Regions from separate parts of the Pseudomonas sp. LBUM1661 genome, predicted to be linked through region 4. Evidence: predicted binding sites of a transcription regulator. Region 4 holds the regulator's gene; each other region holds the start of a gene.

Region 1 (7,796 bases), 350 kb from region 4:
CACTCAACAGCGCCGAGTGGTGTGCCTGTTCCGAGGTCTGGTCAGCCAGGTGCGAAATATTGCTGATGTTGCGGCTGATTTCTTCGGCCACGGCGCTTTGCTCTTCGGTCGCCGCAGCGATCTGGGTGGTCATGTCGGTGATATTGGCCACCGCTTCGCTGATCCCCACCAGTGCCTGGTCCGCTTCCAGCACCCGCGCCACACCTTCTTCGGCCTGGCGATGCCCGGCCTCCATGGTTTGCACCGCGGTGCTGGCGGTTTGCTGGAGCTTGGCGATCAGCGCGTGAATCTGCCCGGTGGATTCGCTGGTGCGTTGCGCCAGTTGCCGGACTTCGTCAGCCACCACCGCAAAGCCGCGACCCATTTCACCGGCGCGGGCCGCTTCGATGGCCGCGTTCAACGCCAGCAGGTTGGTCTGGTCGGCGATGCCTTTGATCACATCGACCACGCCGCCGATTTCATCGCTGTCCTTGGCCAGTTGGGTCACGGTCAGGCCGGTTTCACCGACCACCACCGACAGGCGCTGGATGGCTTCGCGGGTTTCCCCGGCAATGTCGCGGCCGCGACCGGTCAGGCGATTGGCTTCCTGAGTGGCGTCGGCGGTGCGCTGAACGTGGCTGGCGACTTCCTGGGTGGTGGCGGCCATCTGATTGACGGCGGTGGCCACTTGTTCGGTCTCGACGCGCTGACGTTCCAGGCCGCTGGAGCTCTTGTGGGCCAGGGTGTCGGATTGTTTCGCCTGGTCGCTCAGGTGTTCGGCGGTGTCTTGCAGGCGGGTCAGGCAGGTTTTCAGGCGCGCTTCCTGGCTGAGAATCGACATCTCCAGGCGCGCCTGAGCGCCACGGCTGTCGGTGTACATCTGTGCGATCAGCGGGTCGGAGGTGGTTTGCCCGGCCAGCACCAGCAGGCGCTTGAGGCCGCGCTGTTGCCAACTCAACCCCATCAGGCCCAATGGCACCGAGAGACCGGCCGCCAGGGCAAAGCCCCATTGGGATGTCAACGTGGCACCGATCATGAAGCTCAGTTGGCTGACCAGAATGAACGGCAGCCAGTCCTGCAGCACCGGCAGCCATTTGTCTGATGAAGGAATCGCCGACTTGCCCTGATTGATGCGTTGGTAAAGCGCTTCGGCACGGCGGATCTGTTCGGCAGTGGGTTTGACCCGCACCGATTCGTAGCCGATCACTTGATTGCCATCGAAAACCGGGGTGACGTAGGCGTTGACCCAGTAATGGTCACCGCTCTTGCAGCGATTCTTGACGATGCCCATCCATGGCAAGCCTTGCTTCAGCGTGCCCCACATGTGCGCGAACACAGCCGCCGGCACGTCAGGGTGACGCACCAGGTTATGCGGCGCACGGATCAGTTCCTCTCGCGAGTACCCGCTGATTTCGACGAACGCGTCGTTGCAGTAGGTGATCACGCCCTTGGCATCGGTGGTGGAAATCAACCGTTGCTGAGCCGGGAAGGTCCGTTCGCGTTGTGTGGTGGGCTGGTTATTACGCATGGCTTTTTCAATCCGCAAGGCTTTGATTGGTTGTCGGCGGTGTCAGCCATTTATTGAGATTATTTTTTCGAAAAACAGCGGCGCGTCGCAAAACGGCCCTTGCGTCAGCCCGCGAGCATCGGATAGGTAAACAGGCCGAAGTGCAGCAGGTTCAAGCCAAAATGCGTGGCGATGGCCGCACCCAGTCCGCCGAAACGATAAGCCAGGCCATAACCGACCCCGGCCAGGCTCGCCAGCACCACCCATTGCCAGCCGGCGCCGACATGCGCCAGGCCAAACAACAACGAGGCGAGCAGCAGGGCGAGGTGTTCGCCGTAGAGCAGGTTTTTGAAGCTCTGGGTCAGGCCTCCCTGGATATAGCCGCGAAACAGCGCTTCCTCCACCAGCGTCACCAGCAGCAGATTATTCAACACCCACAGCCAGGCGTGGTCCGGCCATTTCGGTGCCCAGCTGATAACGCCAAGCAACAGCGCGCCACCCAAGGCCAGCACCGTGCACAGGGTCAGTGCCATCGCGGTGGCGTAAACGGCAAGGCGCAGCGAACGCCGACCGACAATCCACGGGCAGACCAGTAATAGCCAGAAGCCGATCAACGGTTTGTCCAGATTCAGGTACATGGAAAACGGTACGGCATCGTCGGTAAACCGCTGCGGGTCGATGCCGCGGCCGTTGTAGAAACCGGGAAGCCAGTGCATCGCCAGCGCCAGGGCCAGGACGACAAACAAGCCGTGACCGAGATAGCGGGCGATAGGGAGTTTTTGCTGACGGACCGCGAAACCGGTGAACAGCAACAAGGCGACAGAAATGGCGGCCAGCCAGCCAAGTTGGCCGTAGATCAGGGCCAGTGCATAGCCCGTGCAGAGAAGTGCCAGATGCGTCCATGGCAGGGTGAACATGTGAAGTCCTTGTGTCAGTTATTTTTTGCAGTGTGGCGCAGTCAATGTGGGAGCGGGCTTGCTCGCGAAGGGGCCATTACATTCAACATCATTGTCGACTGTTGCATCGCAATCGCGAGCAGGCTCGCTCCCACAGTTGATTAGTGGTGTTCAGGAAGTTGCTGTTAGACACATAACCCTGTGGGAGCGGGCTTGCCCGCGAATGCGGACTGTCAGTCGACATCAATGCTGAATGTGCCGACGTCTTCGCGGGCAAGCCTCGCTCCTACAGTGGCTCGGTGGCGTGCAGGGTATTTTTGTTCGGTGCAGGGCACAAACAAAAACACCGCCCGAAGGCGGTGTCTGTGTCAGCAAGCGATTATGAAGCAATCAACTGCCGCAACACGTAATGCAAAATCCCTCCCGACTTGAAGTACTCGACCTCATTGAGCGTATCGATCCGGCACAGCACCTCGACTTTCTCGCGGCTGCCATCGGCGCGGGTGATGATCAGCGTCAAGTTCATCCGCGGCGTCAGCTCGACGCCGGTCAGGCCGAGGATGTCGAGGGTTTCCTTGCCGGTCAGGTTCAGGCTCTTGCGGTTCTGATCCAGTTTGAACTGCAATGGCAACACGCCCATGCCCACCAGATTGGAGCGATGAATCCGCTCGAAGCTTTCGGCGATGACGGCTTTGACGCCCAGCAGATTGGTGCCTTTGGCCGCCCAGTCGCGGCTCGAACCGGTGCCGTACTCTTGCCCGGCAATCACCACCAACGGCGTGCCCGACGCTTGGTAACGCATCGCCGCGTCGTAGATCGGCAACTTCTCGCCGGTCGGAATGTAAATGGTATTGCCGCCTTCTTCACCGCCGAGCATCTCGTTGCGAATGCGGATGTTGGCGAACGTGCCGCGCATCATCACTTCGTGATTGCCACGACGGGAACCATAAGAGTTGAAGTCCCGCGGTTCTACGCCTTTCTCGCGCAAGTAATGACCCGCCGGGCTGTCAGCCTTGATGTTGCCGGCCGGGGAGATGTGGTCGGTGGTCACCGAGTCGCCCAGCAGCGCGAGGACTCGGGCGCCCGCGACATCCTTGACCACCGGTGGCGGCCCGCCAATGTCGTCGAAGAACGGCGGATGCTGGATGTAAGTCGAATCGTCCTGCCAGACATACGTCGCCGCTTGCGGCACTTCAATCGCCTGCCATTGCTCGTCGCCGGCAAACACTTCGGCGTATTCCTTGTGGAACATCGCGGTGTTGACCTGATTGACCGCGTCGGCAATTTCTTTGGTGCTCGGCCAGATGTCCCGCAGATACACCAGGTTGCCCTCCTGGTCGGTGCCCAACGGTTCGCTGCTGATGTCGATGCGCACCGTGCCGGCCAACGCGTAAGCGACGACCAGTGGCGGGGATGCCAGCCAGTTGGTTTTCACCAGCGGGTGCACGCGACCTTCGAAGTTGCGGTTGCCCGACAGCACCGAGGCGACGGTCAGGTCGGCCGCGACAATGGCTTTTTCGATGGGCTCCGGCAGTGGGCCGGAGTTGCCGATGCACGTGGTGCAGCCGTAGCCGACCAGGGCAAAACCCAACTGATCAAGGTACTGGGTCAGCCCCGCAGCCTTGTAGTAGTCGGTGACCACTTTGGAACCTGGGGCCAGCGAACTCTTGACCCACGGTTTGCGCTTGAGGCCTTTCTCCACGGCTTTCTTCGCCACCAGACCCGCCGCCATCATCACGCTCGGGTTGGAGGTGTTGGTGCAGGAGGTGATCGCGGCAATCACCACCGCGCCGTTTTTCAGCCGATAGAGCTCGCCTTCGTATTCGTAGTCGGCTTCACCGGCGAGATCGGCATTGCCCACCGCGACGCCACCGCCGCCTTCACTTTCGAGGCGACCTTCTTCCTTGCTGGTGGGTTTGAATTGCAGGTCGATGAAGTCGCTGAACGCTTGCGCGACATTCGGCAGTGAAACCCGGTCCTGCGGGCGTTTCGGCCCGGCAAGGCTGGCCTCGACGCTGCCCATGTCCAGCGCCAGGCTGTCGGTGAACACCGGTTCCTGGCCGGGCAGGCGCCACAGGCCCTGGACTTTGCTGTAGGCCTCGACCAGTTTCACGGTGGCGTGGGGGCGACCGGATAAGCGCAGGTAGTCCAGGGTGATGTCGTCCACCGGGAAGAAACCGCAGGTCGCGCCGTACTCCGGCGCCATGTTGGCGATGGTCGCACGGTCGGCCAGTGGCAGGTCGGCGAGGCCATCGCCGTAGAACTCGACGAATTTGCCGACCACGCCTTTCTTGCGCAGCATCTGCGTGACGGTCAGCACCAGGTCGGTGGCGGTGATGCCTTCCTTGAGTTTGCCGGTGAGTTTGAAACCGATCACTTCCGGAATCAGCATCGACACCGGTTGCCCAAGCATCGCCGCTTCCGCCTCGATACCGCCGACGCCCCAGCCGAGCACGCCGAGGCCGTTGATCATGGTGGTGTGGGAGTCGGTGCCGACCAGCGTATCCGGGAAGGCGTAGGTGCGGCCGTCCTCGTCCTTGGTCCAGACGGTTCGACCGAGGTATTCCAGATTCACCTGGTGGCAGATGCCGGTGCCGGGCGGCACCACGCTGAAGTTGTCGAAGGCGCTCTGGCCCCAACGCAGGAACGCGTAACGTTCGCCGTTGCGCTGCATTTCAATGTCGACGTTCTGTTCAAAGGCGCTGCTGCTGGCGAACTTGTCGACCATCACCGAGTGATCGATCACCAGGTCCACCGGGGACAGCGGGTTGATGCGCTGCGGGTCGCCGCCGGCCTTGGCCATGGCGGCGCGCATCGCGGCCAGGTCGACCACGGCGGGAACGCCGGTAAAATCCTGCATCAGTACCCGCGCCGGGCGATACTGGATTTCACGATCGGAGCGACGCTCCTTGAGCCAGGCGGCTATCGCCTTGAGGTCGGCGCCGGTGACAGTTTTTTCATCTTCCCAGCGCAGCAGGTTTTCCAGCAGCACTTTCAACGACATCGGCAGCTTGTCCAGGTCGCCCAGGCTTTTGGCGGCATCCGGCAAGCTGAAATAGTGATAGGTCTTGTCGTCGATTTGTAAGGTTTTAAGGGTTTTCAGGCTATCGAGGGACGGCATTGAAATGACTCCTTTGGGTCCGCACGGCTACGGACTGAGGGAATGAACAGAGGTTTAAACCTAGTCCTGTTTGGTGCTTAAGGCTAATAACTGGACTCTATGGCCAAGTCCAAGGTTCCGAACTCGGCTATCATGCGCCGGTTTTCGTGACAGGCTTTGCTTCAACGCAAGTCTGGGCATCGCGCAGTGGTTGAATTTCTCGCCATCTGCCCAGGAGTAAGAATGAACACCCTCTTTATGCATTGCCGGCCGGGCTTCGAAGGCGAAGTCTGTTCCGAAATTTCCGAACACGCCGCACGGCTGAACGTGGCCGGTTATGCCAAGGCCAAGACCGCCAGCGCCTGCGCCGAATTTATCTGCACCGAAGAAGACGGCGCCGAACGCCTGATGCGTGGGCAGCGTTTTGCCGAGCTGATCTTCCCGCGCCAATGGGCTCGCGGGATTTTCATCGACCTGCCGGAAACCGACCGCATCAGCGTGATCCTCGCCCACATGGCGGACTTCCCGCTGTGCGGCAGCCTGTGGCTGGAAATGGTCGACACCAATGACGGCAAAGAGCTGTCGAACTTCTGCAAGAAATTCGAAGGCCACTTGCGCAAGGCGCTGATGGCGGCCGGCAAGCTGGTGGAAGATGCGCACAAGCCGCGACTGCTGCTGACTTTCAAAAGTGGCCGTGAGGTGTTCATGGGCCTGGCCGAATCCAACAACTCGGCGATGTGGCCAATGGGCATTCCGCGCCTGAAGTTTCCCCGTGAGGCGCCCAGCCGTTCAACGCTGAAGCTGGAAGAGGCCTGGCACCACTTCATCCCGCGCGATCAGTGGGACGAGCGTCTGCACAGTGACATGACCGGCGTCGACCTCGGCGCAGCGCCGGGTGGCTGGACCTGGCAATTGGTCAACCGCGGCATGCTGGTGACCGCCATCGACAATGGCCCGATGGCTGAAAGCCTGATGGACACCGGTCTGGTGCAGCACCTGATGGCCGACGGTTTCACCTTCAAGCCCAGGCAGCCGGTGGACTGGATGGTCTGCGACATCGTCGAGAAACCGGCGCGCAACGCGGCGATGCTGGAAGAATGGATTGGCGAGGGGCATTGCCGTGAGGCGGTGGTCAACCTCAAGCTGCCGATGAAACAGCGTTACGCCGAAGTGAAGCGCTTGCTGGAAAGGATTGCCGACGGGTTCAAGGAACGCGGGATTCGGGTCGAGATCGGCTGCAAGCAGCTGTACCACGACCGTGAAGAAGTGACGTGCCACCTGCGCCGTCTTGACGTAAAGAAACCAAAATCCCGCTGAAAATAGATCCTGTAGGAGCCGGCTTACCGGCGAAGGATGCGCCGTGGTGGTTCAGGTGCACCGTGCAATGGCTTTCGCTGGCAAGCCAGCTCCTACAGGGGGCGGGCGATAGACGACAGATGACCGAACACCCGGCAATGCGCGACAATGCCGGCAAGTTTCAGGAGTGAATCATGAGTGAAATGATTGATACGCCGGTAGACGGCACCCTCGACGCCACCGGCCTCAATTGCCCGGAGCCTGTGATGATGCTGCACCAGCACATCCGTGACCTGGCGCCCGGCGGCCTGCTCAAGGTGATCGCCACCGACCCGTCGACCCGTCGCGACATTCCCAAGTTCTGCGTGTTTCTCGACCACGAACTGATCGGGCAGCACGAAGAGGCCGGCACCTACCTCTACTGGATTCGCAAAAAATCCGGTTGACCCACAAAACTACTGTGGGAGCCAGCCTGCTGGCGATAGCTGATTCAAACTCAACATTACTGTTGGATGAATCACCGCCATCGCCAGCAGGCTGGCTCCCACAGGTCACATCAGGGCGTTGCGAATCCGCTTGCGGGCACTGCGCGTCAGGCGGATCGACAGCATCAGCGCCGCGCAACTCAAGCCCACGATCAAACCCTGCCACAGCCCGCTCGGGCCGCTCGGCGCGCCGAACCAATCGGTCAGGCCCAATGCGTAACCCACCGGCAAACCAATTCCCCAATACGCGAACAGCGTCAGAATCATCGTCACCCGCGTGTCCTGATACCCGCGCAACGCACCGGCCGCCGTGACCTGGATCGCGTCGGAAAACTGGAACAGCGCCGAATACACAATCAGCATCGCCGCGACATGAATCACCGTCGGGTCCGAGGTGTAGATGGTCGCAATGTGCTCACGCAACATCAGCATCATGCTCGCGGAAATACACGCATACGCCAACGCCGTGCCCATGCCCACACCGGCGGCAAAGCGTGCCTCACGCGGCTCCTGACGACCGAGTGCCTGGCCGA
Region 2 (7,796 bases), 1.2 Mb from region 4:
TGGTTACTTTCGACTGGGCCGGCTTCCGGATTTTCGAAAGTGACCCGCCGTAAGGGCGGAACCAATAGCAGGCGTTACCGCAGAAATGGATATGTACACTTGAAGAGAATGGTCGGCTATAAAGCCGCCTTCGCTGGCAAGCCAGCTCCTACAAGGGGCCGCGTCTGGCTTCCAAACCAGTGAAAGCCGCAAAAAAAAGCCGACATCACTGTCGGCTTTTTTGTGGGTCACTGCTTCGGTGGTTCTGCGGGCTTCGGGTTATCGAACAGATTCAGACGTTCGCGCAGCTCATGCGCCGGCAATGGTTCCTTGTCCGCCGGCAACGCATGCGGATCAGCCGGCACTTCACCCGGCCCACCCTGCCCTTGCGTCGGCTCCGGAGCCGGTTCCGCCCCCTGCGAACCTTCGATGGCACGCTGGGCTTTCTTGGTCAGCACGACGATGTCGATACGACGGTTGACCGGGTTGAACGGATTATCGCGATCAAACAACGCCGACGAGGCATAACCGACAACACGTGCCACCTGCGCTTCCGGATAGCTGCCGGCCACCAGTGCACGGCGTGCCGCGTTGGCACGGTTGGCCGAGAGTTCCCAGTTACCAAAATCGCCGGTGCCGGTGTACGGCTTGGCATCGGTGTGGCCGCTGATGCTGATTTTGTTCGGCACCGCTTTGATGGTGTCGGCCATGGCCAGCAGGATGTCTTCGAAATACGGTTTCAGCCGCGCACTGCCGGAATCGAACATCGGCCGATTTTCCGCGTCCACGATCTGGATGCGCAAACCGTCCGGGGTGATTTCGAAACTGATCTGGTCTTTGAATTTCTTCAGTTGCGGGTTCTCTTCGACCTTGTTCTGCAGTTCTTGCAGCAACAGTTCGAGGCGTTCTTTCTCGACCTGCTCGGCCATGCCTTCGACCTGTTCGGTGTCGATGGTCACTTTGTCCGGTTGCGGCTGGGATTTCACCTCGGGGTTGAGGGTGTTCTCCGGCGCCAGGGTCGGCGTGCCGCCCAAGTCGATGATGTACGGCGTGCCGCTTTCGGAAAAACCGACCGGGTCCTTGAAGTAGCCGGCGATGGCGATCTTCTGTTCTGGCGTGGCAGTAGACAGCAGCCACAGCACCAGGAAGAACGCCATCATCGCCGTCGCGAAGTCGGCGAAGGCGATTTTCCATGCCCCGCCGTGATGCCCGCCGGCGATGCGCTTGACGCGCTTAATGATTATCGGCTGATTATTTTCCATGACTTAACGTCCGCGAACCGCTTGTTCCAGCTCAGCGAAGCTAGGACGGTGCGCCGGGTACAGCACCTTGCGGCCGAACTCTACTGCCAGTGATGGCGGCATGCCGGAAGCGGAAGCGACCAGTGAGGCCTTGATGGCTTCGTAGACGTTCAGTTCTTCCTTGGCATCGTGGGCCAGGGAATGGGCCAGCGGGCCGAAGAAACCGTAGGCCGCGAGAATACCGAAGAAGGTACCCACGAGTGCCGCACCGACGTGCAGGCCGATGGATTTCTGGTCGCCTTCACCCAGGGAAGCCATGGTCACCACGATCCCCAGTACCGCCGCGACAATACCGAAACCGGGCATGGCGTCGGCGATGCCGTTGACGGCGTGGGACGGGTGCTCCAGGTCTTCCTTGAGGCTGTAGAGTTCCATGTCGAAAAGGCCTTCCAGCTCATGGGGAGCCATGTTGCCGGAGGACATGATGCGCAGGTAATCGCAGATGAATGCGGTCATGCGGTCATCTTTCAGAACCGTCGGGTACTTGGCGAAAATCGGGCTCGCCGCGGCATCTTCGATGTCGCCTTCAATCGCCATCATGCCTTCGCGGCGGCTCTTGTTGAGGATCTCGTAGATCAGGCCCAGCACTTCCAGATAGAACGTGTGGTTGAAGCGCGAACTGAACATGCTCAAGGACTTCTTGAGCACGTGCATCGTCATGTAACCGGGGTTGGCCTGCAGGAATGCGCCGAGCGCCGCGCCACCGATAATCAGCACTTCGAAGGGCTGGATCAGGGCGGCAATTTTGCCGTGGGAGAGCACGTATCCGCCGAGTACGCTCGCGAATACGACGATGATGCCGATTATTTTAGCCATAGGTAGGAGAGCACTTACTGAGTCGGGTTCAAGGTCATATTCGGAAGTTAAAAAATCTCTTCTTCTACTTATCGGCAAAACTGCGCCAGACTAAAGCCAGTTCAGGCGAAAAGCCAATTAAGCCCGCTCCGGGCATAGGTAATGCAGACGGTGATCGCGTCCAACCATGGCTAATGAAACGAACGTTCCAACTCCAAAACCGACCACGCTCGAAGGCTGGGTCAAGCTTCTCGATGGCGTGCGCCTGCCGGTTCCGCAAGTCAGTCATGACCGCGTCTGCAAGGCCCTCGCCAACAGTCGCAGCTCGCTGCGTGATATCGCCGAACTGATGCAGGACAGCCCGGCCCTGGCTTTGAGCGTGATTCGCGAAGCCAACCGGCACACCCATGGCAGCATGACCGAGCCTGCGGAAAACCTTGAGGTGGCGATCAATCGCCTCGGTTTGAAACGCACCGAAGAACTGCTTGCCCGCCTGCCTGCCTTGCCTCAGTCAGAGATCCCGGTGGCCCTGCGCCAACTGCAGCTGATCAGCCAGCACGCCACCCAACAAGCCAACGGTTTTTTTGCCAGTCGTCTGGCGCGACTGTGGCAGGACATTCATTGGGGCAGCCTGCTGTTTCTTTCGCCGCTCTGGCCGTTGGCACTGACGCATCCGCAATTGCTCGAAGAATGGGAGCTGCGGGTCATCCATAAAGGCGAGTCGGCGCGCACAGTCGAAAAGCAATTATTTGGCGTGCGCCTGCTGGAAATCGGCCTGGCGCTGGTGGACATCTGGCGCCTGCCGATCTGGGTGCAGCAAGGCTATCGACTGTTGCTCAACGAACAACGGGAGTTGGTCAAAGTCTTGCGCATCGCGCGTGACAGCGAACATCCGTTGCGCCAGCAAAACCGCCTTGATGACGATCCGTCCTTGCGCCGCTGGCTCAATCAACCGGCCAACACCGTGTTGCTGGCCAACGGGCTGGCGCTGTCGGCGCAACAGGCCTGGGACAGTCCGCACAGTGAACGCTGGCAGTACCTGACCAGCCTTTACCTGCAAATGCCGATGGACGAGGTGCAGCAGCAGTTGCACCAACAGGCCGCGAACAGCGCCCGCCATCACGCCATGCCCGACCTGTGGCACCCGGCGGTGTCGCTGATCTGGCCGTGGGGCGTGAACCGCATCCATGCCGGTTTGCTGCCGGCCCCGGCACCGACCGCCGAAGACCTGGCGAAGTGGCGCAAGCAATGCGCCGAGTTGCTGGTCGAGCCGAGTCGCTTCACCAATGCCATGCACTTGACCACCTCTGCCCGAGACGCGTTAGTCGCGTGCGGCATGCGTCGGGTGATGATCCTGATGGCCGACCGCACGCACGCCAATCTGCGTGTGCACCAGATCGCCGGGCTGCCGAAAGAAGCGGCCGGCCTGAATTTCCTGGTCAGCCAGAGCACCGTGCTGCAACGCCTGCTCTCGCAACAGGCACAGGTGCGACTGACACCGGCCAACAACGCGCAATTCTCGGCGCTGCTGCCGGCGAGCCTGCGCTCACAGTTCAGCGGCGAACACCTGCTGCTGCGCTCACTGGTCAATAATGGTCGGGTGATCATGATTGTGGTGGCGGATCAGGGCGGCGGGCCGTTCTCGGAAATCACCGTGCAAGCCTTCGGTAAAACCGCGCAATGCATAGAAAAAGCGCTGCATAGCTTTAGCACCCGCGGCCAATGAGGCTGCGCTACAATCCTCCCCTTTGTGCTCTGGAGACCTCACATGTCTGACTTCTCTGGCTTGCCGCTGGTCATCGAGCCGAGCGACTTGCTCCCGCGTCTCGACGCCCGCGAACTGATTCTGGTGGACCTGACCAGCAGCGCCCGCTATGCCGAAGGGCATCTTCCCGGGGCGCGCTTTGTCGATCCAAAGCGCACTCAGCTGGGTCAGGCGCCGGCGCCAGGCCTGCTGCCGACCCACGCCGCGCTTGAAGCATTGTTCGGCGAGCTGGGGCACAACCCCGATGCGGTCTACGTCGTTTATGACGACGAAGGCGGCGGTTGGGCCGGGCGCTTCATCTGGCTGCTGGATGTCATCGGCCATCGTCAATACCACTATGTCGACGGCGGCCTGAAGGCCTGGCTGGCGGAAGGCTTGCCCATGTCGATCCAGATTCCGCCAGCGGTCGGCGGCCCGGTCGCCCTGACGCTGCATGACGAACCCACTGCCACCCGCGAGTACCTGCAAAGCCGTCTCGGCGCCGCCGACCTGGCGATCTGGGATGCGCGCGGGCCGCTGGAGTACTCCGGCGAGAAAGTCCTGGCCGCCAAGGCCGGGCACATTCCGGGCGCGGTCAATTTCGAATGGACCGCGGGCATGGATCAGGCGCGTAACCTGCGTATCCGCACCGACATGCCGCAGATCCTGGAAAAACTCGGGATCAGCAAAGACAAAGAAGTGATTACCCACTGCCAGACACACCATCGTTCTGGCTTCACCTATCTGGTGGCCAAATCCCTCGGTTATCCGCGGGTCAAAGGCTACGCCGGTTCCTGGGGCGAATGGGGCAACCACCCCGATACGCCCGTAGAGATTTAAGGTTTTTAAGGACAGTTAATGAATAAGCGTTTGTTTATCCTCAGCCAATACTTGCTGCCCCATCACCTGCTGTCGCGACTGGCCGGCTGCATTGCCGAATGCCGCGTGCGCTGGTTCAAGAACGCCTTTACCGCCTGGTTTGCCAAGCGTTATCAGGTGGACATGTCCCAGGCACTGGTCGAAGACCTGACGGCTTATGAGCACTTCAATGCGTTCTTCACCCGCGCACTGAAAGACGGCGCTCGCCCTCTGGACGAAACGCCGGGCGCGATCCTCAGCCCGGCCGACGGCGCCGTCAGCCAGCTCGGTCCGATCGAACACGGTCGTGTGTTCCAGGCCAAGGGCCACAGCTTCAGTGTGTTGGAGTTGCTGGGCGGTGACGCCGCGAATGCCGCGCCGTTCATGGGTGGTGATTTTGCGACTATTTACCTGTCGCCGAAGGACTATCACCGCGTGCATATGCCATTGGCCGGCACCCTGCGTGAAATGGTCTACATTCCGGGCCGGATTTTCTCGGTCAACCAGACCACCGCTGAAAACGTCCCGGAACTGTTCGCCCGCAACGAACGTGTGGCGTGCATTTTCGACACCGAGCGCGGACCGATGGCCGTGGTGCTGGTGGGCGCGATGATCGTTGCATCGATCGAAACGGTCTGGGCCGGCTTGGTGACACCGCCAAAACGCGAGCTGAAAACCTTCCGTTACGACGAAGCTGCCCGCGCACCGATCCATCTGGAGAAAGGCGCAGAACTGGGTCGCTTCAAGCTGGGTTCGACCGCTGTCGTGCTGTTCGGCCCGGATCAGGTCAAGTGGGCTGAAGAGCTCGCGGCCGGTTCGCCAGTGCAGATGGGCCAGGGCATGGGCCTGCCGAACGCCTGATTCCCTGATTTAACCCCGCGAAAAATTTTCGTGGGGTTGACCCCGCCCCTGCAGGCGCGAGGCTTGCCCGCGAAGACGTCCTTAAGATCGCCTTCGCGAGCAAGCTTCGCTCCTACAGGGGCCATAGCTGCTACAGTCAGGTCATTCACTGCCCATTTCCCGGTTGGAGTTTTTCCACGGCATGAATGAAACCAGTCCTCACCTGCTGCTACGCGCCCCGCTCCCGACGCAGTCACGCCTGTCGTTCTGTGAGCCCACCCCGCGCGACCTCAAGCGCTGGATCGCCGACCTGCCCAAAGCCAATATTGGCGAAACCGCTCGCCAGTTGTATCAAGGCTTGAGCGAACTCAATCAATTGCTCACGCCCAGCGATAACCGCCTGCAACTGCTCGAACTGCTGCGGCCAGAGGTGTATTACGTCTGCAAACACCTGGAGCGGCATTTTTTGCATCAGGCGATTGTCCTCGACGAACGCTCACGCAAGATCGCCAACCTCTGCCAGGCGCTGCAAAGTCACTTGGCGATCGGCTATAAGCAGATTGTCGTGCGCATCACCCCGCGCTTCACCAAGGACCGTGCGCCGCTGCTGGCCCAAGCGCTGCAACGGGCAATCCATTGCCTTAACGGCCCGCTGATTCGCTCGACCCAACTCTATTGCCCGGTGCCGGAAGGCCTGTGGCTGGAGCTGCATCAGCTGTATCGGATCGCCTGCGCGCACCGGCTCCAGCACCTGAGCCTGCGCGATGAACTGGCCAGCCAGACGACTAACCTGAGCGTCGAACAGACTTACGTGGTCGCTTTGCTGCTGGGCGCCTCGCGCTGTAATCAGCTGCGCCAGAACCAGATCGCCCGGCTCGCCGAGGTGCTGGAGCCCTGGAGCAAATGGATCAAGCTGCAACCCGGCCAACCGGCTGATGGACTGTTTGCGGTCGCACCCGACCTCGACAGCGGGCCGCGTTACCGCTCCAGGTTTCAGGCCGAACAGCAGGCGAGTTTGCTCGGGATCGATCCGCAGCCGCTGGTCGCCGCCATCGAGGCGCACCTGCAAAAAACCGAAACCTCATCACCGCTGCCGGTACCGACGGGGTTGAGCCTGGACACCCTGCAACATCTGCATGCCGCCTGGGGCCAGGCCGCCGAGCGCGGCTTCCAGCGCACCGCCAGCCAAGGCACCTTGACCCTGTGCGTGGGCATGAGCGCGCTGCATTATTATCTGGGTGGCCAACGTTCGTTCAGCGACATTCTGAAAACCCCCGGTGTGCGCCCCGCGCAATTTTCGGTGACCGCGCCTGCGGGCCGGGAAAAAGATCAATGGCGCCACGCCTTTGATGCGGCCCCCCATGGCGACGCGAGCGCACTGCTGCCCTACGAAGAAATCGAATACCCGCAGCTTCAGAACGATGACAGCCATGAGGCGGCCGATCGCAATCGACAATTTGTGAAGTATGCCCTGCCGGTGATCAATCACAGTCCTGGTGGTTATTGCCTGGCCTGGCCTGGCGCGGTGCCTGCCGAGTTACAGGCTGGCGAAATGATCGGCATCGAAGATTCCGCCGGTCAGGGTTGGAGCATTGCGGTGGTGCGCTGGATTCGCCAGGTGCGTGGCGGCGGTACGCAAATGGGCATCGAACAGGTCGCGCCTTACGCCGAGCCTTGCGGCCTGCAACTGATGCGCACCCGTGATGAGCACAGCCATTACCTGCGCGGCCTGTTGTTGCCCGCGATCAGCGCGATCGACCTGCCGGCCACCCTGCTCGCCCCTCGGCTGCCTTTTGAGGAAGGCAACAAGGTGATCATCAATACCAATGGCGAGGAACGCCGGGCGGGGCTGGATCGGCGGCTGGCGAGTACCAACAGCTTCAATCAGTTTGCCTATCGGCCGCTGGAAAACGCCGCGGGGAGCGGCGCGGTCGGTGCTGAAGAGGATTTTGATTCGTTGTGGAAGTCGTTGTGAGTCTGTGAAACCGCAGCGCGGCCTTCGCGGGCAAGCCTCGCTCCTACAAAATCACCGCATACCTGTAGGAGCGAGGCTTGCCCGCGAAGGGGCCTGATCAGTCAATACAAATCTCAGAGCTGCCCGTCACGATCCCGGAAGCCCAGCAGGTACAGCACGCCATCCAGCCCAAGGGTGGAAATCGCCTGCTTCGCCGACTGCTTGACCAGCGGCTTGGCGCGGAACGCCACGCCCAGCCCGGCAATCGCCAGCATCGGCAGGTCGTTGGCGCCGTCACCGACCGCAATAGTCTGCTCCAGTCGCA
Region 3 (7,796 bases), 3.2 Mb from region 4:
GCAACGCAGCAAGGATGGCGTGCTGTTCGCCTTGCACGACAACAATCTGCAACGCACCACCGACGTGGCCACCAAGTTCCCTGAGCGCAAAGACAGCCCGGCCACGGAGTTCACGATCGCCGAGCTGAAAACCCTGGATGCCGGCAGCTGGTTCAACACGGCTTACCCGGATCGCGCGCGTCCTTCCTACGCCGGGCTGAAAATCCTGACCCTCGATGAAATCATCGACATCGCCCAGGGCAACCCGCTGCACAAACCCGGGCTGTACATCGAAACCAAAGAGCCGAAGCAGTTTCCCGGGATCGAGCACGACCTCAAGGAGAAACTTCAGGATCGCGGCTGGTTGAGCCCGGCCGGTTCGAAACTGGCGAAAAGCGCGCTGGCCGTCGGCCAGGGCAAAGGCAAGGTCGTGCTGCAAACCTTCGAGAAGAGCAGCCTCGAACTGCTTGAAAAAGAAATGCCGCAAGTACCGAAGATCCTGCTGTTGTGGGTGGGCGAAGGCAGCATCGAGCCTCAATCCAAGGTGACGTTCGCCGAGTCCGGCGACAAGGACAAAGCCACTTACTACGCCAAGCAGCAGCCCAAATCCAAAGCCGAGTTCCAGCAGTGGGTCGAGTACGCCAAGGCCCAAGGGGCGATCGGCACCGGTCCTTCCGCTGCGCTGACCAAGGGTGGCGATCAGAGTTACTCGGACCTGGTGCAACCGTGGATGAACCAGTACACCCACGACCAAGGTCTGCTGGTGCATGTCTATACCATCGACGATGCTGTGGATTACCAGAAAGTCATGGACGCGGGCGTCGATGGCATCTTCACCAACCGCGCCAGTGAGCTGCTCAAGTTCTACAAACGCCCGGCGGCGGCGAGTGTTGCGCAGTTGTTGACGAACAACGGGTATTGATCCAATACCGTGGCGTCCCCATCGCGGGCAAGCCACGCTCCCACAGGACCGAAGCAATACCTGTGGGAGCGGGCTTGCCCGCGATTGCTTTGAAAGCGGAATCAAAGTGGGAATTAAGGGTGAATTAAGTTGCCCCAATTAATCTGATCCCACTTAAACAGCTCACCCCAAGGAAAGAACTTCATGAAAACCCTGACTGCTCTGTTCACTGCCGCTGCCCTGACCCTCTCCGCTGGTTTGGCCCAGGCTGATGATGTTCCCGTCAACCAGATCCCTCAGTTGGTCAAGGAAGGTAAAATCAAGCCACTGGAAGAATTGAACCAGGTCGTGCTGAAGTTGCACCCGGGCGCGACGATTACCGACAGTGACCTGGACAACCACTTCAACGGTTACGAGTACGAAGTCGAACTGAAAGACGCCAAAGGCGTTGAATGGGACGTGGACCTGAACGCCGCCACCGGCGAAGTCCTGAAGAACAAACAAGACGACTGATGCGCACAGCAAAAAGCCGCACGATTTTCGGATCGTGCGGCTTTTTTGCGTCTGCGTGATGCGTTTGAATCAGGCGCTCAAGCGCGCCGTCACCTCATTCAACTGCCCCGACAACCCATGCAGGTTGTGGCTCGCCGCTTCGGTGCGTTGCACGTTGTCGAGGTTGGTACTGGCAATGCTGGTGATCTCGGTGAGGTTGCGCGAGATGTCTTCGGCCACTGACGTCTGCTCTTCCGCGGCGGTGGCGATCTGGCGGTTCATGTCGCGAATCGCTTCCACCGCGTGGGTGATCCGCTCCAGCATGGCGCCGGCCTGGGTCACTTGCTCGACACTTTCCTCACTGCGTGACTGACCGCTTTCGATCGCCTGCGCCGCGTCCACCGCACCGGTTTGCACAGTTTGAATGATCTGGTTGATTTCGATGATCGACGCTGCCGTTCGCTGGGCCAGGCTGCGCACTTCATCGGCCACCACCGCAAAACCACGCCCGGCTTCACCGGCCCGGGCCGCTTCGATGGCGGCGTTGAGCGCCAGCAGGTTGGTCTGTTCGGCGATGCCGCGAATCACTTCCAGCACCTTGCCGATGCGTCCGCTGTCGGTTTCCAGACGACGGATGACCGTGGCGGTGTTGGCAATTTCGCCGCGCATTTGGGTGATGGTGTGGATGGTGCCCTGCATGACTTTTTCGCCCTGCTGGGCTGATTGGTCAGCGTCATCGGCGGCACGTGCCGCATCGGCGGCATGACGCGCGACTTCCTGGGCGGTGGCGGACATTTCGTTCATCGCCGTGGCCACCTGATCGGTGCGGTTGAACTGCTCGTTGGTGCCACACGCCATGAGGCTGGCAATCGAATTCAGCTCGCCGCTGGCGCTGTCCAGGTCCTTGGCGCTGCGCTGCAAACGGGTGAAGGTTTCAGCGAGAAAATCGCGCAGGGTGTTGGCGGCCATCGCCAGTTTGCCCAACTCATCCTGACGGGTGCTCGACACGCGCTCGGCAAATTTGCCTTGGCTGAGTTGCGCCACGTACTCGATCAACGTGCGGATCGGTTCGACCAGGTTGCGGTTGACCAGCCACAGGCTCAACAGGCCGATCAACAGGCCCGAGGCGAGCATCACAATAATCCCCAGCAACACCGTGCGATCGGCGCTGGCGCTGATCAGTTTCGACTGTTCGGCGCCCTGCTTGCGCAACTCGCTGACCAGCTCGCTCATCTGATCGCTGGTCGCGCGGTCCACGCCCTTGACCGCCGTGTCGCCAGCGGTGGGGTCGGCGCCCGCCGCCACGTAGGCATCGCGGCCCTTCTGGTACGCCGCGCCCAGTTGGCGATGTTCGTCACGCAGGCGTTCGATGCGGGTCTTGAGTTGCGGCTCGATGCCCTTCTGCCCGGCGAGTTCACCGAGGATGCCCTGCACATCGCGCTGACGCTCTTCGAACTGCTTCCAGTATTTGTCCAGGTCCGCCGGCTGCTTGCCACGCAGCAGGACGTTTTTCCATTCCTGAACCTGCACCTTGAATTGCAGGTTGGCTTCATCGATCAATTGCGAAGTGTGCAGCGGGCCTTCGATCAGGTTCGCGTAGCTCTGCACGCCGCCGGACAGAAAGTGAAAGCAGGCCAGGGCAATCAGCAACACGGCCAACAGGCTGCCGCTCAACAGGGCGAGGATTTGCGCTCTCAGGGATTTTTGCAAAAACATCGAGTGATACTCATGACGGAGATGAAGCACGCGGGCGTGCGAGGTGTCCGGACATCCCTGTCGGCGACGCGGGTTCTCGACCGGCGTCGCAAAGATCTACCTCAGCGTCATCGGCGTGCGAGTGCCGTTCTTGAGCGGTTCCGACCACCGGTAGAAGGCCCTTTGCCAGCGTCTTTTGGCTGTCACAAAACCGTCAAGACTCCTTGCGATGATGTGGCTCAAGTGAACCTGTGAAACCCGCCACAACGCACCTCGTGTAGCAGCTGGCGATTGCGTCTCCCCTTGCGAGCCCTCATGAACCACAGCATCGACCACAGCCATCGCGACCCGGACCTGTTCGGTCTGCTTTACGGTTTCAGTTTCCGTCCCGGCGAGCGCGGTCGGGAGATCGATTCGGCCAAGGCGTTGCAGTGCCTGCAACAGCCGGACGACGGCGAGGAGTTTCTCTGGTTGCACCTGAACCTCGCTCACGCCGCGTGCGAGCGCTGGATGAAAAGTCACCTGGAATTGCCCGAGGAGTTTTTTGAAGCGCTGCACGAAGGCTCGCGTTCGACGCGCATCGAGCACGTCGATTCAGCGTTGCTGGCGGTGGTCAACGACGTGGTGTTCAACCTCAGCAGCATGGTCTCGTCTGATGTCTCGACGTTGTGGGTGTGTGCCCGCAGTCGGCTGATCATCAGCGCACGCCTGCAACCGCTGCACTCGGTGGACAAGCTGCGCTCATCGGTGAAGGCCGGTGAATGCTTCCGCTCGCCGCTGGAATTGCTGGTGCATTTGCTGCGTGATCAGGGCGAAGTGCTGACCCAGATCGTGCGCAAGACCAGCCTCAGCGTCGACCAGATCGAGGATGAGTTGCTGTCTTCGCGGCTGTCGACCAACCGCGCCGAGCTGGGTGCCAATCGCCGGGTGCTGGTGCGTCTGCAACGGCTGCTGGCGCTGGAGCCGGGCTCGCTGCTGCGCCTGCTCAATCGCCCACCGCAGTGGTTGCAGAAGGAGGACGTCAAGGAGCTGCGCAAGTCCACCGAGGAGTTCGCGCTGATCATCAACGACCTCACGGCACTGGGTGAGCGGATCAAGCTGTTGCAGGAAGAGATTGCCGCCAACCTCAATGAGCAGAGCAACCGCACGCTGTTTACTTTGACCGTGGTCACGGTGCTGGCGTTGCCGATCAACATCATTGCCGGTTTCTTTGGGATGAACGTCGGCGGCGTGCCGCTTTCCGGTGATCCGGAGGGGTTCTGGATTCTGGTGGCGCTGGTCGCGACGTTTACCGTGATTGCCGGGCGCTGGGCGTTTCGCAAACGCCAGGATTATTGAGCGCTACTGAAATCCATTCGCGGGCAAGCCCGCTCCCACAAGGTCTGTGCAGAACCTGTGGGAGCGGGCTTGCCCGCGAAGACGGAGGCACATCCTCCGCCGCTGCCGAGACAGAACAGATCAACGGACCGGCAAAAAAACCTGAACACTGATCCAACGCAGCCTCTCTGTAACATTTTGCAACGATCATGACGGACACTCCTTCCCTCCTCAGGATTGTCCGTCATGGCTACTCCTTCCTTCACCACTGCCCCGGCGCACGCCACCAGTAGTGCCAAGCCGCAATTTGATAAAAAACCCGGCTTGCTGACGATCGTGGTGTTTTTCGCTGTACTGGCTATCGGCTTGCTGTTCACCGCTTACAGCCTGATGCACGACATGAACGAACTCGGCACCGTGGTGACCACCTGGACGCCGTTTCTGTTGCTGGGCGTGGCGCTGTTGATTGCGCTGGGCTTTGAGTTCGTCAACGGTTTCCACGACACCGCCAACGCCGTGGCCACGGTGATTTACACCAACTCGCTGCCGCCGAATGTCGCGGTGGTCTGGTCCGGGTTCTTCAACTTCCTCGGCGTGTTGCTGTCCAGCGGCGCGGTCGCGTTCGGTATCATCGCCCTGCTGCCGGTTGAACTGATTCTGCAAGTCGGCTCATCCGCCGGTTTCGCAATGATTTTCGCCCTGCTGATCGCTGCGATCCTGTGGAACCTTGGCACCTGGTGGCTGGGCCTGCCGGCATCGTCGTCGCACACGTTGATCGGTTCGATCATTGGAGTCGGCGTCGCCAACGCGCTGATGCACGGCCGCGACGGCACCAGCGGCGTGGACTGGGCACAGGCGACCAAAATCGGTTATGCGCTGCTGCTGTCGCCACTGGTCGGCTTCGGCTTCGCCGCCTTGTTGCTGCTGGCCCTGCGCGCCTTTGTGAAGAATCGCGCGTTGTACAAAGAACCTAAAGGCACCACCCCACCACCGTGGTGGATTCGCGGTTTGCTGATCGTCACCTGCACCGGCGTGTCCTTCGCCCACGGCTCCAACGACGGCCAGAAAGGCATGGGCCTGATCATGCTGATTCTAGTCGGCACCCTGCCGATGGCGTATGCGCTGAACCGCACCATGCCGGCGGATCAAGCGTTGCAGTTCGCCGCCGTGGCGGAAGTCACCCAGCAAGCGCTGGTCAAGGCTGCGCCGCAACCGGCCCCGGCCGACCCGCGCGCTGTACTGTCCGAATACGTGCGCAGCAAGGAAGCCACGCCGCAACTGGTGCCGGCGCTCGCGGCACTGACCGGCCGCATCGGCGCTGAGGTCAAGGGCTATGGTTCGCTGGCGAAGGTGCCCGCCGAGGCCGTGGGCAACGTGCGTAACGACATGTACCTGACCAGTGAAACCATTCGCCTGATGGACAAGAACAAGGTCGGCAACTTCGACGCCGACACCAGCAGCAAGCTGCAACTGTTCAAACAACAGATCGACAACTCCACGCGGTTCATTCCGCTGTGGGTGAAAATCGCCGTGGCCATCGCGCTGGGGCTGGGCACCATGGTCGGCTGGAAGCGCATCGTGGTGACGGTCGGCGAGAAGATCGGCAAGACTCACCTGACCTACGCCCAAGGCGCCTCGGCGGAAACCGTGGCCATGCTGACCATCGGCGCGGCGGACATGTTCGGGCTGCCGGTGTCGACCACCCATGTGTTGTCTTCGGGCGTGGCCGGGACCATGGTCGCCAACGGTGGCGGGTTGCAGATGAAGACCATCCGCAATCTGCTGATGGCCTGGGTGCTGACCTTGCCGGCGGCGATTCTGCTGTCGGGCAGCTTATATTGGCTGTTCACCCAATTGTTCTGACCCACCCTGACTTGTAGGAGCGAGGCTTGCCCGCGAAGGCGGCTGCACATTCAACATCAATGTGTCAGACAAGGCGCTTTCGCGGGCAAGCCTCGCGCCTACAGGTGATGGGTTGTTGTGGATTGGATGATTTGCCCCAACCAATCCATGAATGCCCGCACCCGCAACGGCAGATGCCGTTGCCGGGCATACAGCAGCGACACTTCCATCGACGGCGCATTGTGCTGCGGCAGCACCGCCACCAACTCGCCGCTCAGCAGGTAGAGTTTCATGCCCATCATCGGCGCCTGCACCAAACCGAACCCACCCAGGCACGCCGATTCATAACCGTCGGTGCTGTTCACCGTGATGCTCCCCGCCATTGGCAGTCGATGTAGCGTGCCCTCTACCTCATACAAAAAACCTTCCGAGCGCGCGCCCAGCACGCCGACGTAATGCACCAGTCGATGCCGTGCCAAATCCTCGAGCGTTTGCGGGATGCCATAACGCTGCACATACGCGGGGCTGACGCAGTTGACCATGGCGAAGTCGCACAGGTGGCGCGCGACCACCGATTGATCCGGCTGAGCGCCGACCCGCACCACACAATCGAAGCCTTCGCTGAGCAGATCGACGCGACGGTCGGTGGTGCTGATTTCGAGTTCCAGATTAGGGTGCAGCGCCATGAATTCCGGCAGCCGTGGCATCACGATGCGACGGGCCAGGATGTTCGGCATGTCGACGCGAATCCGCCCGGTGAGCGAGGCCGCGTCCTGGCGAAACAGCCCTTCGATTTCGTCCATGTGCGACAGCAGATCCTTGCTGCGCTCATACAACACCAAACCGTCCTGGGTCGCCTGCACCTTGCGCGTGGTGCGTTGCAGCAAGCGTGTACCTAACAGCGCTTCCAAGGCTTGCACGTGCTCCGACACAGTGGACCGGGGCAGGCCCAGGCTTTCACCGGCTAGGGTAAAACTCGACTTTTCGCTGACGCGAACGAAGGTGCGCAGCAGTTCCAGTTTGTTCATGGGCCGACCTTCTATTGTTCGGATTAACCGATCAGTGATTCCAGTTTCAACCTGTTTATCACTGTAGGGCGGATAAATAAACTTCCTCACATCAACCACCCACTGCCCTTGAGGAAGTCCCATGAACCGTAGAATCGCACTGATCACCGGCGCCAGCCGCGGCCTTGGCAAAAACGCAGCGCTGCATCTGGCAGCCCAAGGCATCGATGTCATCGGCACCTACAACAGCAAGGCTGACGAGGCGCACGCACTGGTCGCAGAAATCGAAAGCCTCGGCGGTCGCGCCGCCATGCTGCAACTCGACGTTGGCCGCAGTGAAGGCTTCGCCGATTTTGCCACTCAGGTTGCAGGGGTGCTGAGCAGCCATTTTGATCGCGAGCATTTCGACTTCTTGATCAACAACGCCGGCATCGGCCTGAATGCGAGCTTCGTCGACACCACCGTCGCCCAGTTCGACTTGCTGATGAACATCCATTTGAAGGGGCCGTTTTTCCTGACGCAGAACCTGCTGCCGCTGATGACGGACGGTGGGCGAATCCTCA
Region 4 (7,796 bases):
CCTGATTCCACTGGTGGACCGCAACCAGGGCGGTCAATTGCTGGCGCGGATCAAGGGCGTGCGCAAGAAGCTCTCCCAGGACCTGGGCTTCCTGATGCCGACGGTGCATATCCGTGACAACCTCGACCTCGCGCCGAGCGCCTACCGCCTGACCCTCATGGGCGTGATCCTCGCCGAAGCCGAGATTTACCCGGACCGCGAACTGGCGATCAACCCGGGACAGGTCTACGGTACGTTGAACGGTATTACCGCCAAAGATCCGGCTTTTGGCCTGGAGGCGGTCTGGATCGAAATCAGCCAGCGGGCCCAGGCGCAATCGCTCGGTTACACCGTGGTCGATGCCAGTACGGTTGTGGCCACCCACTTGAACCAGATTTTGTACAAACACTCCAGTGAGCTGATTGGCCACGAGGAAGTGCAGCAACTCATGCAATTGCTGGCCAAAAGCTCGCCGAAACTGGCGGAAGAACTGGTGCCGGGCGTGCTGTCGTTGTCGCAACTGCTCAAGGTGTTGCAGGCGTTGCTGGCCGAACAAGTACCGGTACGGGACATTCGCAGCATCGCCGAGGCGATCGCCAACAATGCCAACAAGAGTCAAGATACTGCCGCGTTGGTGGCCGCCGTGCGCGTCGGCGTATCTCGCGCTATCGTCCAAAGCATTGTAGGCACTGACTCCGAGCTCCCTGTGATCACGCTGGAACCAAGGTTGGAACAGATATTGCTCAATAGTCTTCAGAAGGCAGGACAAGGCTCGGAAGAGGGCGTTCTGCTGGAGCCAAGCATGGCTGAGAAGTTGCAGCGCTCGTTGATCGAGGCGGCGCAGCGTCAGGAAATGCAAGGTCAACCGGTGATTCTGCTGGTGGCCGGTCCGGTTCGCGCGATGTTGTCGCGATTCGGCCGACTGGCAGTCCCGGGTTTGCACGTGTTGGCGTATCAGGAAATTCCTGACAACAAGCAAGTGACCATCGTTGCGACAGTAGGGCCCAACGGCTGAGGTAGTGGTTTATGCAAGTTAAGCGTTTTTTCGCCGCCGATATGCGTCAGGCCATGAAACTGGTTCGTGATGAGCTGGGCGCCGATGCCGCCATCATTGGCAATCGCCGGATCGCCGGTGGTGTCGAGCTGACGGCTGCCCTGGATTACAAACTGTCGGCGCTGGCCCCGCGTGTGCCGAACATGGAGCTCGAAGACGAGCTGCGCAAGACCCAGTCGCGGATCGTCACTGCCCAGGCCGAATTGAGCCTGCGCAGCGAAGGCGAGAGCGACAAGGCGACGAATCGTCAGTTGTTTGCCGGCTTGCCGCTGACCGCCGCCGAACCGCTGATCGAACCGACCTACGCCGAACCGCGTCGCCCTGCGCCGGCTCCTGCGCCAGCGTCGAATGGCGTCGACCCGCGTGCATTCGACTCGATGCGTTTCGAACTCAACAGCCTGCGTGAATTGATGGAAGTGCAGCTGGGCTCGCTGGCCTGGAATCAGCTGCAAGGCAGCCGTCCGGCCCAGGCCAACCTCTGGCGTCGCCTGCAACGCATTGGCCTGTCCGGCCCGTTGTCGCGGGACCTGCTGGCACTGATCAGCGATATTGAAGAACCTCGTCAGGCCTGGCGCATGTTGCTGGCGCACCTGGCGCGGATGATCGCCACCCCGGAAGTCGAGCCACTGGAAGAGGGCGGTGTGATCGCCATGGTCGGCCCCGCCGGCATGGGCAAGACCACCACGCTGGCCAAGCTCGCGGCCCGTTACGTGCTCAAGTACGGCGCGCAGAACATCGCGCTGGTGAGCATGGACAGCTATCGCATCGGTGCCCAGGAACAACTCAAGACCCTGGGGCGCATCCTCAACGTCTCGGTGACCCACGTCGATCCGGGCCAGTCCCTGGTGCAGGCGCTGGAACCCTTGCTGCGCAAACGCGTGGTGCTGATCGATACCGCCGGCCTCCAGGCCAGCGATCCGGCACTGCGCATGCAGCTCGAAAGTCTGGCCGGTCGTGGCATCAAATCGAAAAATTATCTGGTTTTGGCAACCACCAGCCAGAAACAGGTTCTAACCGCCGCTTATCACAGTTACAAACGCTGCGGGCTGGCTGGCTGCATCCTGACTAAACTGGATGAAACGGCAAGTCTGGGCGAGGTGTTGAGCCTGGCCATCAGTCATGAATTGCCGGTGGCCTACCTGACCGATGGCCCGCGGATTCCGGATGATTTGCATCTGCCGCGTCGTCATCAGTTGGTCAGTCGCGCCGTAAGCGTGCAAATGCAAGAAGAACCCAGCGAAGAAGCCATGGCTGACATGTTCGCTGATATTTACCACAGCCCGACCAAGCAGGTTGGCTGAGGTATTAATGAACAGTTTTTGTACCTACATCGATGGTCTGCCATGCATTGTTCCGTTTGTGAACGCGCAGCCAGTAATGTGGCCTCCGTCTAAGTAAGACAAGGTAAAGAAATTCATGGGCAGCATGCATCCCGTACAGGTGATCGCGGTGACCGGCGGCAAAGGTGGCGTCGGGAAAACTAACGTGTCAGTGAACTTGTCCCTGGCTCTAGCTGAGCTCGGCCGGCGCGTGATGCTGCTGGACGCCGATCTGGGGCTGGCGAACGTCGACGTTCTGCTGGGACTGACACCCAAACGTACCCTGGCCGACGTGATCGAAGGCCGCTGTGAGCTGCGCGACGTATTGTTGCAAGGCCCAGGCGGCATTCGCATCGTCCCGGCCGCGTCCGGCACCCAGAGCATGGTTCATTTGAGCCCGGCTCAACACGCCGGCCTGATCCAGGCGTTCAGCGATATCGGCGACAACCTCGACGTATTGGTGATCGACACCGCGGCGGGCATTGGTGATTCGGTGGTCAGTTTCGTTCGCGCCGCGCAAGAAGTCTTGCTGGTGGTGTGTGACGAACCGACGTCGATCACGGACGCCTACGCACTGATCAAACTGCTGAACCGCGATTACGGCATGAACCGCTTCCGCGTCCTGGCCAACATGGCCCAGAGCCCGCAGGAAGGTCGCAACCTGTTTGCCAAATTGACCAAAGTCACGGATCGCTTCCTCGACGTTGCCTTGCAATACGTCGGTGCGGTGCCGTACGACGAAAGCGTGCGCAAGGCCGTGCAGAAGCAGCGCGCCGTGTATGAAGCGTTCCCGCGTTCCAAGTGTTCGCTGGCCTTCAAGGCGATTGCGCAGAAGGTCGATACCTGGCCGCTGCCGGCCAACCCGCGTGGGCACCTGGAGTTTTTCGTCGAGCGCCTCGTGCAACAAACGGCAGGACCGGTGCTATGACAGCCAGCGGTTACAACCTCTACAAGAAATCGGCACGTGACGCGCAGTACGAGCTGATCGAGCGTTACGCGCCACTGGTTAAACGCATTGCCTACCACTTGCTGGCGCGTCTGCCGGCCAGTGTCCAGGTCGAAGACCTGATCCAGGCCGGGATGATCGGCCTGCTTGAAGTGTCGACCAAATACGACGCCAGCAAAGGCGCGAGTTTCGAGACGTACGCGGGCATCCGGATCCGCGGCGCGATGCTCGATGAAGTGCGCAAGGGGGACTGGGCGCCACGTTCGGTCCACCGCAATACCCGGATGGTCAGCGACGCCATTCGCTCGATTGAAGCTAAAACCGGTCGTGACGCTAAAGATCACGAGGTTGCGGCCGAACTCCAATTGAGTCTCGACGATTATTACGGGATTTTGAACGACACCCTGGGCAGCCGGTTATTCAGTTTCGACGATCTGTTGCAGGACGGCGAACACGAAGGGCTGCACGAGGATGGCGCGAGTGCACACACGGAGCCGTCACGCGATCTGGAAGATGAACGCTTCCAGGCGGCGCTGGCGGACGCGATTGCCAATTTGCCGGAGCGTGAGCGACTGGTGTTGGCGCTGTACTACGACGAAGAGTTGAACCTCAAGGAAATCGGCGAAGTCCTGGGGGTCAGCGAATCTCGGGTCAGCCAGTTACACAGCCAGTGCGCGGCCCGTTTGCGGGGGCGTTTGGGGGAGTGGCGAGCGCGCTGAAGGCAGTGTGGGGACACTGCGAACGTGGCTGGTGTGGTGTTGAAACTGCGCCGGTCTCGATCTGTTGTGCTCCAGACAGTCATTGAGTGCTTTGCCGGATTGATTGAAATGGCGCGTCCAGGTGCTGGGCGCGTTTAAGACTGCTTGGAGGTCGAATTGGACAAGAACATGAAAATCCTCATCGTTGATGACTTCTCAACGATGCGGCGGATCATAAAAAACCTGTTGCGTGACCTTGGGTTCACCAACACGGTCGAGGCTGACGATGGCACTACCGCCATCCCGGTTCTCAACAGCGGGAGCATCGACTTTCTGGTAACGGACTGGAACATGCCTGGCATGACCGGTATCGATCTGCTGCGCCACGTGCGCGCCGATGAAAAGCTCAAGCACTTGCCAGTGCTGATGGTCACCGCTGAAGCCAAGCGCGAACAGATCATCGAAGCGGCCCAGGCCGGTGTTAACGGCTATGTGGTCAAACCCTTCACGGCCCAGGCGTTGAAAGAAAAAATCGAGAAGATTTTCGAACGCATCGGTTGAGCAACTGCGCCACGGGGAAGCTATGGAGCATATCGAATCTTCACAGGGTGACTTCGAGTCGACCCTGAAAAAACACGCCGTCGAACTGGTCGAAAGCCTTGAAAAAGGCAAGTTCGGCGACGCTGTGCAACTGATCCATGAGCTCAACCAGACCCGTGACCGCGGCCTGTACCAGGAAGTGGGCAAGCTCACTCGCGAGCTGCACAGTGCGATCGTCAATTTCCAGATTGACCCGAACATGCCGCAAGCCGAGGAAGTGTCACAGATCACCGACGCCACCGAGCGCCTGGGGTATGTGGTCAAGCTGACCGAGGCGGCGGCCAACCGCACCATGGACCTGGTGGAAAACGCCACGCCGCTGGTCAACAGCCTGAGCAATGAAGCCCAGGCCTTGAGCACCGATTGGGGACGGTTCATGCGTCGCGAAGTCGGGGCTGAAGAGTTCCGTGAACTGGCGCGGCGAGTCGACGGTTTCCTGACACGCAGCAGCGAAGACAATCGTGTGGTGTCGAGCAACCTCAACGACATCCTGCTCGCCCAGGATTACCAGGACCTCACCGGTCAGGTGATCAAGCGCGTGACGCAGTTGGTCACCGAAGTTGAAAGCAACCTGCTCAAGCTCGTGCTGATGGCCAGTCAGGTGGACCGCTTTGCGGGCATCGAACATGACCGTGAAGCGATGCTGGCAGAAAAAGATCCGCAAAAACATCTCTCTCAGGGTGAAGGTCCGCAGATTCATGCCGATAAAAGAGAAGACGTTGTGTCCGGTCAGGACGATGTAGACGATTTGCTTTCCAGCCTTGGATTCTAGGAGCACCCATACACATGAGCTTCGGCGCCGATGAAGAGATCCTTCAGGATTTCCTGGTTGAGGCCGGCGAGATTCTAGAGCAACTGTCCGAACAGCTGGTCGAGCTTGAAAGCCGACCGGATGATGCGGACTTGCTCAATGCAATTTTTCGCGGTTTTCACACTGTAAAAGGGGGCGCCGGCTTCCTCCAGCTCCATGAGCTGGTGGAGTGCTGTCACATCGCCGAGAACGTGTTCGACATCCTGCGCAAGGGTGAACGACGCGTCGACTCGGAACTGATGGACGTGGTTCTCGAAGCGCTGGATGCGGTGAACAGCATGTTTACCGAAGTCCGCGAACGCAGCCCGGTCACGGCTGCCACGCCTGAATTGCTTGCAGCGCTGGCCCGTCTGGCCGAGCCGCAAACGGCTGATGAAGCCGCTCCGGTCGCTCAAGCGGTCGAAGAACCGGCGGCTGAAAGCGAATCGGGCGACATCACCGATAACGAATTCGAACAACTGCTGGACTCGCTGAATGCCGTCAAGGCACAAGCCGAAGCGGCGCCAGTGGTTGCGCCGCCGCCTGCCGACAATGCCGCTGGCAGCGATGAAATTACCGATGCCGAGTTCGAGTCGTTGCTCGATCAACTGCACGGCAAAGGCCAGTTCGCGGTCGATGCCGTGGCCCCGGCGCCCGTCGCTCCGGCTGCGCCGAAAGCGCCTGGCGACAGCTCCGACATTACCGATGACGAGTTCGAAGCACTGCTCGATCAACTGCACGGCAAAGGCAACTTTGCGGTCGATGCGCTGGAATCGGCGATTGCTTCGGTACCGACACCGGCAGCGCCGACCGCCGCAGCGGTGGGCGGCGATCTGATCTCCGATCACGAGTTCGAATCGCTGCTCGACGAATTGCACGGCAAAGGCAAGTTCACTGAAGTCGGCACCGCTTCGGCGGCCTCTTCTGTTGCGGCGCCAGTGGCGAAAGCTGCTGCACCGAAACCCGTTGCGAAAGCGCCCGAGCCAAAAGCCGAAGCGCCGAAACCGGCTGCCGCTGCGGCACCGGCTCCGGCCCGTGCCCCGGCTGCGCCGCCACCGGAAAAACCGGCCAGCGAAGCCGAGACCACCGTGCGGGTCGATACCGCGCGTCTCGACGAAATCATGAACATGGTCGGCGAACTGGTGCTGGTGCGTAACCGCCTGGTGCGCCTGGGTGCCAACAGCGCCGATGAGGCCATGTCCAAAGCCGTGTCGAACCTCGACGTGGTCACGGCCGACCTGCAAACCGCGGTCATGAAGACCCGGATGCAACCGATCAAGAAAGTCTTCGGGCGTTTCCCGCGCCTGGTTCGCGACCTGGCTCGCCAGCTCAAGAAAGAGATCATCCTGGAACTGGTCGGCGAAGAAACCGACCTCGACAAGAACCTCGTCGAGGCCCTGGCCGACCCGCTGGTCCACTTGGTGCGCAACGCGGTCGACCACGGCATCGAGTCGCCGGAAGAACGCGAAGCCTCGGGCAAGTCCCGCGGTGGCAAGGTGATCCTCGCCGCCGAACAGGAAGGCGATCACATCCTGCTGTCGATCTCCGATGACGGCAAAGGCATGGACCCGAACGTCCTGCGTTCGATCGCGGTAAAACGCGGTGTGATGGACAAGGATGCCGCCGATCGCTTGAGCGACACCGAATGCTACAACCTGATTTTCGCGCCAGGCTTCTCGACCAAAACCGAGATCTCCGACGTGTCGGGTCGTGGCGTGGGCATGGACGTGGTGAAAACCAAGATTTCCCAGCTCAACGGCTCGATCAACATCTACTCGACCAAGGGCCAGGGCTCGAAGATCGTCATCAAGGTGCCGTTGACCCTGGCGATCATGCCGACGCTGATGGTCATGCTCGGCAACCAGGCGTTTGCGTTCCCGCTGGTGAACGTCAACGAGATCTTCCACCTCGACCTGTCGCGCACCAACGTGGTGGACGGGCAGGAAGTGGTGATCGTGCGGGACAAGGCGCTGCCCTTGTTCTACCTCAAACGCTGGCTGGTCAGCTCCGCCGCACACGAAGAGCAGCGCGAAGGCCATGTGGTGATCCTTTCGGTGGGCACTCAGCGGATCGGCTTCGTCGTCGACCAGTTGGTGGGCCAGGAAGAAGTGGTCATCAAGCCATTGGGCAAAATGCTCCAGGGAACCCCGGGCATGTCCGGCGCCACCATCACCGGTGACGGCCGCATCGCGCTGATTCTCGATGTTCCGAGCATGCTCAAGCGTTACGCCGCACGGCGTATTTGATTCTGGTGGAGCGGGGCGACTGAGCCTCGCTCCGTCTAACGGAGTGTTTATGGCAGTCAAAGTCCTGGTGGTGGACGATTCGGGGTTTTTCCGCCGCCGCGTCTCGGAAATTCTTTCAGCGGATCCGAATATCCAGGTCGTCGGCACGGCGACCAACGGAAAAG

The links. The regulator FliA, encoded in region 4, starts transcription of late flagellar genes. The targets are predictions, from matches to a motif close to CTAAAGTTTNNNNNNNNNNNGCCGNTAA.
Region 1: ACA057_RS09720 (methyl-accepting chemotaxis protein) is a predicted target of FliA. The motif match lies at 1,538-1,565, and genes of this name have one in related genera.
Region 2: motA (flagellar motor stator protein MotA) is a predicted target of FliA. The motif match lies at 2,165-2,192, and genes of this name have one in related genera.
Region 3: ACA057_RS24545 (methyl-accepting chemotaxis protein) is a predicted target of FliA. The motif match lies at 3,196-3,223, and genes of this name have one in related genera.

What each region holds. Positions count from the first base shown of each region.
Region 1 covers NZ_CP166794.1:2,104,984-2,112,779, forward strand. The annotation lists gene ACA057_RS09720 (methyl-accepting chemotaxis protein) at 1-1,507, opposite strand, end outside; gene ACA057_RS09725 (CPBP family glutamic-type intramembrane protease) at 1,612-2,403, opposite strand; gene acnA (aconitate hydratase AcnA) at 2,762-5,503, opposite strand; gene rlmM (23S rRNA (cytidine(2498)-2'-O)-methyltransferase RlmM) at 5,726-6,799, shown strand; gene tusA (sulfurtransferase TusA) at 6,973-7,224, shown strand; gene ACA057_RS09745 (MATE family efflux transporter) at 7,330-7,796, opposite strand, start outside.
Region 2 covers NZ_CP166794.1:541,707-549,502, reverse strand. The annotation lists gene motB (flagellar motor protein MotB) at 228-1,241, opposite strand; gene motA (flagellar motor stator protein MotA) at 1,245-2,096, opposite strand; gene ACA057_RS02480 (HDOD domain-containing protein) at 2,263-3,801, shown strand; gene ACA057_RS02475 (rhodanese-like domain-containing protein) at 3,844-4,659, shown strand; gene asd (archaetidylserine decarboxylase) at 4,678-5,538, shown strand; gene ACA057_RS02465 (cyclic-di-GMP receptor FimW-related protein) at 5,720-7,492, shown strand; gene serB (phosphoserine phosphatase SerB) at 7,606-7,796, opposite strand, start outside.
Region 3 covers NZ_CP166794.1:5,356,369-5,364,164, forward strand. The annotation lists gene ACA057_RS24535 (glycerophosphodiester phosphodiesterase) at 1-901, shown strand, start outside; gene ACA057_RS24540 (PepSY domain-containing protein) at 1,085-1,393, shown strand; gene ACA057_RS24545 (methyl-accepting chemotaxis protein) at 1,463-3,088, opposite strand; gene ACA057_RS24550 (transporter) at 3,383-4,405, shown strand; gene ACA057_RS24555 (inorganic phosphate transporter) at 4,631-6,247, shown strand; gene ACA057_RS24560 (LysR family transcriptional regulator) at 6,346-7,254, opposite strand; gene ACA057_RS24565 (SDR family NAD(P)-dependent oxidoreductase) at 7,376-7,796, shown strand, end outside.
Region 4 covers NZ_CP166794.1:1,757,950-1,765,745, forward strand. The annotation lists gene flhA (flagellar biosynthesis protein FlhA) at 1-994, shown strand, start outside; gene flhF (flagellar biosynthesis GTPase FlhF) at 1,006-2,334, shown strand; gene fleN (flagellar synthesis regulator FleN) at 2,450-3,280, shown strand; gene fliA (RNA polymerase sigma factor FliA) at 3,277-4,017, shown strand; gene ACA057_RS08010 (chemotaxis response regulator CheY) at 4,186-4,557, shown strand; gene ACA057_RS08015 (protein phosphatase CheZ) at 4,580-5,368, shown strand; gene ACA057_RS08020 (chemotaxis protein CheA) at 5,383-7,632, shown strand; gene ACA057_RS08025 (protein-glutamate methylesterase/protein-glutamine glutaminase) at 7,682-7,796, shown strand, end outside.